Regions from separate parts of the Janthinobacterium sp. GW823-FHT01H08 genome, predicted to be linked through region 2. Evidence: predicted binding sites of a transcription regulator. Region 2 holds the regulator's gene; each other region holds the start of a gene.

Region 1 (2,265 bases), 1.0 Mb from region 2:
CGGCACACGGCGCAGCAGCGCGCCGTCGGCCTGCTTGACCTGTTGCGTCAGCACGGTGACGCTGTCTTCCAGCGCATGGTCGAACGGCTGATTGGCGATGCCCTTGGCCACCAGATAGGTGATGGCGATGCTCATCGGCCACAGCAGCAGCAAGGGCGCCAGCATCCAGTCGAGGATTTCGCCGAACAACGAATGCTCGATGGTGTCGTCCTGCTCCGTCGTGGGCGGCTCGAACCAGTCGTCGTCGTCCGGCTCGTCCGCTGGCGCCTCGCGCGCCTTCACTTGCTGGCGGACCCGCTGGCCGGGGCTGCCGACTCGCCCGCTTCGGCGTTCAGGCGCGCCGCTTCCGAGTATTTTTCCAGGCAATAGCCGAGGCCGCGCACGGTGGCGATGCGCACGCCGCCCACCTCGATCTTCTTGCGCAGGCGGTGCACATACACTTCGATGGCGTTGTTCGACACTTCCTCGCCCCATTCGCACAGGTGGTCGACCAGCTGCTCTTTCGAGACGAGGCGGCCGGTGCGGCCCAGCAGGATTTCCAGCAAGCCCAGTTCGCGCGCCGACAGGTCGAGCATCTGGTCGTTGATGTAGGCGCTGCGCCCCACCTGGTCGTAGCTGAGGGGACCGTGCTTGATGATGGTGGCGCCGCCGCCGGCGCCGCGGCGCGTCAGGGCGCGCACTCTTGCCTCCAGTTCCGACAGGGCGAACGGCTTGGCCATATAATCATCGGCACCGAGGTCGAGGCCATTCACGCGTTGTTCGATGGAATCGGCGGCCGTCAGGATCAGCACGGGCAGCAGCGAGGCGCGCGCGCGCAGGCGGCGCAGCACTTCCAGGCCGGACATCTTCGGCAGGCCCAGGTCGAGGATCAGCAAGTCGAATTCCTGGGTGGACAGGGCCGTATCGGCTTCCTGCCCATTTTTGACACAGTCGATGGCATAGCCCGACTGGCGCAGCGAACGGGTCAGGCCATCGGCCAGTACGCTGTCATCTTCGGCAAGTAAAATACGCATGGTGAGACTTCCTCGGCTTGCGGCATAGAAGCTTGTATTGTGTTTCATTTCCCGCAAGGTGGCGAGTTTTTGTGAAAAACCAGGCTTGTATTGATCTGTTTCAAAACAAATCCACGTTCCGCTTGCATTGATCACTGTTTTTTTATACAGTACTGTCTGTGTAAAGAATTTAACCCACTGGCGCTATCGCAGGCTGCACGGTTCACGTAGATGCGTCACGTGAATCCGCAACTGTAGAACGGCTGAAAGAACATATGGACGATAAAAAAGCTGTAGTACCCGCATCGGAAAAAGCCAAGGCGCTCGCCGCCGCACTGGCGCAGATCGAGAAGCAGTTTGGCAAAGGTTCGGTCATGCGCATGGATGCCAGCGCACCGATCGAAGAAGTGCAAGTCGTGTCGACCGGTTCGCTCGGCCTCGATATCGCGCTGGGCGTGGGCGGCTTGCCGCGCGGCCGCGTGGTGGAAATCTACGGTCCGGAATCGTCGGGTAAAACCACGCTGACCCTGCAAACCATCGCCGAAATGCAAAAACTGGGCGGCACTTGCGCCTTTATCGATGCCGAGCACGCGCTCGACGTCGGTTACGCGCAAAAGCTGGGCGTGAACCTGCATGAATTGCTGATCTCGCAACCTGACACGGGCGAGCAGGCACTGGAAATCTGCGACGCCCTCGTGCGTTCGGGCAGCGTCGACCTCGTCGTCATCGACTCCGTGGCCGCACTGACGCCACGCGCCGAGATCGAAGGCGACATGGGCGATTCCCTGCCAGGTTTGCAAGCGCGCCTGATGTCGCAAGCGCTGCGCAAGCTGACCGGCTCCATCAACCGCACGAATACCCTGGTTATCTTCATCAACCAGATCCGCATGAAGATCGGCGTGATGTTCGGCAGCCCGGAAACGACCACGGGCGGCAATGCGCTGAAATTCTACGCCTCCGTGCGCCTGGACATCCGCCGCACCGGCTCGATCAAGTCCGGCGATGAAGTGATCGGCAACGAAACCAAGGTCAAGGTCGTCAAGAACAAGATCGCGCCGCCGTTCAAGGAAGCGCACTTCGACATTCTGTACGGCGCCGGCACCTCGCGCGAAGGCGAAATCCTGGACCTGGGTTCGGATGCCAAGATCGTGGAAAAATCCGGTTCGTGGTACAGCTACAACGGCGAACGCATCGGCCAGGGCAAGGACAACGCCCGTGCCTTCCTGCAAGAGCGTCCGGCGCTGGCCCGCGAAATCGAAAACAAGGTCCGCGC
Region 2 (2,265 bases):
GCATTCACAATCGGCAGTCCTGCCGGGGTGTAGCGCAATATTTCGCGCTCGGCAATGATGGCGGTGACTTGTAGCTGGTTCAGCGCACGATCCTGGTCAAGAATTAAGCTGCTGCTGCGGCTGGAGCGGCTGCTGGTGCTTCGGTGCGGTGGCTTTTGGCCGCGTCTTCGCGTTGTACCGATTTCATCATCGGCGAAGGAGCTGTTTCAGCTTTCTTCATTTTAACGGTCAGGTGACGCAACACGGCATCATTGAATTTGAATGCTGTTTCCAACTCGACCAGGGTCTCGTTGTCGCATTCGATGTTCAGGCAGATGTAGTGTGCTTTAGGCAGCTTTTGGATCGAGTAAGCCATTTGACGGCGGCCCCAATCTTCCACGCGGTGAACCGAACCGCCGCGGGTGGTTACGCTGGCTTTGTAGCGTTCGATCATCGCGGGCACTTGCTCGCTTTGGTCCGGATGGACGATAAAGACTATTTCATAATGACGCATGCAAACTCCTTCAGGTCGGATTGATAATCGCCCACCCCGGCGTCAAGACGGGTGTGGGAAGGTCAGCCGAAGATTATAACCGCCTTTTGCAAACGTTTCAATCATTGCTTGCGCCAGCACCCGAAAAGCCCGCGGACCACCGTGCTTTTCGACCGGGAACAAGTATTTCTTGCGAAATTCGCCGAAAACACGGAAATCCCCTTGCATAGTGGGCGATACTGTACAAAAATACAGACTGTTCATATAGACAGCATTTTAGTATGCACCCACCGCTCATGATCAAGCTGACAGCACGACAAGAACAAATCCTGAACCTGATCAAGGACGCGATTGAAAACACGGGCTTTCCTCCCACCCGTGCCGAAATTGCCAATGAACTGGGTTTCAAATCGGCCAATGCGGCCGAGGAGCATTTGCAGGCCCTGGCCCGCAAGGGCGCGATCGAGATTTCGCCCGGCACCTCGCGCGGCATCCGCCTGATCGGCGCGGCAGCCGAAGCGCCGCCATCGAAAGTGCCGGCGGCACTGCTGATGTCGCTGCCCCTGATCGGCAGGGTGGCCGCCGGTTCGCCCATCCTTGCCCAGGAAAACCTGGAAGCGAGCTACAACGTGGACCCCGCCCTGTTTTCGGCCAAGCCCGACTTCCTGCTGAAGGTACGCGGCTGGTCCATGCGCGACGCCGGCATCATGGATGGCGATTTACTGGCCGTCAAAAAGGTCGACAGCGCCAAGAATGGCCAGATCGTCGTGGCCCGCATCGGCGACGAAGTCACGGTCAAGCGCTACAAGAAGACGGGTTCCGTCATCGAATTGCTGCCGGAAAACCCCGATTTCAAGGTCATCACCGTGTCGCCGGAAGATGAATTTGCCCTGGAAGGCTTAGCAGTCGGCTTGATGCGCAGCTGGCACTGATTGAGCGCGCCCTCATAAACCTACTGCGCAGCCCACTCTCGGGCATCCGTTGCTCGCTAGCTGGGCGCCCCCCGTACAATGTACAGCTCCGCTACTCAACCCGATATTGGACTTGCTCGCTACGGTTTCTGAAGGCACGAAGACATTACCATTGAACGGCGAAAAACAAAGGGCCGCAACAGCATGACTGTTGCGGCCCTTTTCATTTGTCCGGCGACTTATACATCGAGTGCTTGGCGGAAATCCTCGAGCAGATCCACCTCATCCTCGATACCGACGGAGACGCGGATCAGCGATTCGGCGATGCCCATGCTGGCGCGGCGCTCGGCGCCCATCTCGTAGAAGATCGTGTGGGCGACGGGAATGACCAGGGTGCGCGTGTCGCCGAGGTTGCTCGCTGGAATGGCCAAATTCAAACGATTGAGGAAATCGAAGCAATCGATGCCATCCTTCAATTCAAAGCTGAACAGCGAACCATAGCTGCGGAACAGGTCGCTCGCCAGCGCGTGCTGCGGGTGCGACGGCAAGCCCGGGTAATGCACGGCCGCCACTCTCGGGTCGGCCTGCAACATGGTGGCCAGCGCCAGGGCGTTCGAGCAAGTGCGGTCCATGCGCAAGGCCATGGTTTCCGCGCCGACGGCGATATGGTGCGCCGCTTCCGGCCCCAGGGACGCGCCGAAGTCGCGCAAGGCCTTGGCGCGGATTTGCGCGATGCCCCACTGCGCGGGCGCCGCCTTCTTGTAGTTCTCGAAAATATTCGGATACTGCGTCCAGTCGAACACGCCCGTGTCCGTCAAGCTGCCGCCCAGCGCATTGCCGTGGCCGCCAATGGATTTCGTCAAGGCGTTGACCACGAGGCCC
Region 3 (2,265 bases), 150 kb from region 2:
GGGATGATGCGCCAGGGTGACGACGCCGGCCAGCACGATCATGTGCACGAGGCTGACGGCCAGCGGCACTTTCGGCGCTTCGACTTCACCGGCTTTCGGCTTGATGTCGGAGGTGTTGCTATGCAGGTATTTGCGCAGCAAAATGCTTACGCCCGTGGCATTGACCAGCACGGCGATGGCGGCTTTCCAGCCGAAATGGGTGGCCATGAAGGCGCTGTCCCAGTTCCACGTGGTGGCCACCATCAGCACGGGTGGTGCCGCATACGAGGTCAGGGTACCGCCGATGGAAACGTTGACGAACAGCACGCCCAAGGCGCCGTATTTCAGCCATTCAGGAATGCCCGGACGGAAGATTTGCGGCGCCAGCATCAGCGCGGCCAGGGTCATGGCGGCCGGTTCCGTGATCAGCGAGCCCGTCAGGGGCACGAGCGCCAGGCCCAGCCAGACGAGGGCCAGTTCCGTGCGCAGCGGCATCACGCGCGCCACGCCTTTCAACAGGCGCTGCACGGCGTCGAGCACGGGGCGCGAGGCGGCCACGACCATGACGACAAAGACGAACAGCGGTTCCGTGTAATGGCGCGACTCGGCATACTCGATGGCCGCATCGCTGCCCGAGACAAAGGCCATGATGATGATCAGGATGAAGGCCCAGAAGCCGAACACGACTTCCACTTCGCCCAGCAGATGCAGCAAGCCCGCATGGCGGGGGTGGCGCCGCGATAATGTTTCAAACGATTTGGCGGCGAAGGTGTGGATGAGCGCAAGGCCGAAGACGATGGCGCTGATGATTTGGATGGTGGTCAAATGCGTTTCCTTATGGACGGAGGAAGCCGCCCGGTGCATTGCCGAGCGGTAAGGAGAGTGCTTATGGTACAGCAATCGATGCCAGAAACGGGGTTTTTCGGACATGGCGTAGCGGCCCCGGGCGCGCTATCTGGCAGATAAGCCTTGCCAAAAGCAGGGCTGGATAGTACTGTATATGCATACAGTATTCATCTTGATATTCAATTATGCAACATTCCGAATTGATGGCGTCGCCGGAAGCCCTGCATCCGTCTTTATGGCGCGCATCGCAGCTGGGCCAGGGTGCCGCGCGCTGCCTGGATACGGGCTTTGCCGCCCTGTCGGCGCAGCTGCCCGGCGGCGGCTGGCCCAGCGGCAGCCTCATCGATCTGCTGGTGCAGCAGCCGGGCAGCGGCGAATTGCGGCTGCTGGCGCCCGCGCTGGCGCAGCTGCCGGGCTTGCCCATCGTGCTGCTGCAGCCGCCCCATCCGCCGCAGGCGCTGGCCCTGGCCGCGCAGGGGCTGGCGCCGTCGCAGCTGCTGTGGCTCAAAAGCGCCGGCAGCAAGGATGCCCTGTGGGCGGCCGAGAACATCTTGCGCAGCGGCACGTGCGGCGCCCTGCTGTTCTGGCAATCGCACGTGCGCGCCGACAGCCTGCGCCGGCTGCACCTGGCGGCGCAGTCGGGCAACACCCTGTTCTGCATGCTGCGCCCCCTGCACGGCGCGCAGGATGCGTCGCCCGCGCCGCTGCGCCTGTCCGTGCGCCCGGCCGCCGGCGGCATCGAGATCGGCTTCATCAAGCGCCGGGGACCGCAGCGCGACGCGCCGTTGTTCCTGCCCCTGCAACCTCCTTCTTTACTGCTGCGCCATGCGACTCTGGATCGGCCTGTGCCTGCCCCGGCTCCCGCTCGAAGTATTTTGCCCGCGCTGGTCGGCTGACCACCTCGGCGTGGTGCTGGAGCAGGAGCAAGTGATGGCCCTGTCGCCGCTGGCCTTGGCGGCCGGCATCCGGCCCGGCATGCGCCGGGCGGGCGCGCTGATGCTGGCACCGCAGGCGCGTTTGCACGAGCGCTCGCCCGAGCTGGAAGCGCACGCCCTGCAGGCGGTGGCGCTGGCGCTGCTGCAATATTCGCCGCTGGTGGCGCAGGGCGAGGAAGCGACCCTGCTCGTCGACGCGGGCGCCAGCCTGCGCCTGTTCGGCGGCGTGCGCGCCCTGTGCCGGCACATCGCGGCCAGCTTGCGCGCGCTCGGTTACACGGCCCAGCTGTCGTGCGCCCCCACGGCACGCGGTGCCTGGCTGCTGGCGCGCGCCGGTACGCGCCGGGGCCGGACCTTGAGCATGGCCAGCCTGGTGCGCCGCCTCGATGACCTGCCGTGCGCCTTGCTGCCGCCCGCGCGCCCCTGGCTCGACTGGTTCGAGGGCATCGGCTGCCGCACCCTGGGGCAGCTGCGCCACTTGCCCCGGCCCGGCTTGCAGCGCCGT

The links. Region 2 encodes LexA, which represses DNA repair genes until DNA is damaged. Its sites were predicted from a motif close to ACTGTATNNNNATACAGT; they were not measured.
Region 1: a site for LexA is predicted at 1,147-1,164, ahead of recA (recombinase RecA). Genes of this name have one in related genera too.
Region 3: a site for LexA is predicted at 973-990, ahead of imuA (translesion DNA synthesis-associated protein ImuA). Genes of this name have one in related genera too.

Annotation. Positions count from the first base shown of each region.
Region 1 is NZ_CM179504.1:5,807,782-5,810,046, reverse strand. Features, by position in the region: gene AC3RCG_RS26085 (sensor histidine kinase) at 1-282, opposite strand, end outside; gene AC3RCG_RS26080 (response regulator) at 279-1,013, opposite strand; gene recA (recombinase RecA) at 1,268-2,265, shown strand, end outside.
Region 2 is NZ_CM179504.1:4,787,391-4,789,655, forward strand. Features, by position in the region: gene priB (primosomal replication protein N) at 1-83, opposite strand, end outside; gene rpsF (30S ribosomal protein S6) at 104-493, opposite strand; gene AC3RCG_RS21520 (hypothetical protein) at 536-736, opposite strand; gene lexA (transcriptional repressor LexA) at 769-1,404, shown strand; gene AC3RCG_RS21530 (cystathionine gamma-synthase family protein) at 1,623-2,265, opposite strand, start outside.
Region 3 is NZ_CM179504.1:4,936,811-4,939,075, reverse strand. Features, by position in the region: gene AC3RCG_RS22150 (putative Na+/H+ antiporter) at 1-804, opposite strand, end outside; gene imuA (translesion DNA synthesis-associated protein ImuA) at 1,011-1,721, shown strand; gene AC3RCG_RS22140 (Y-family DNA polymerase) at 1,651-2,265, shown strand, end outside.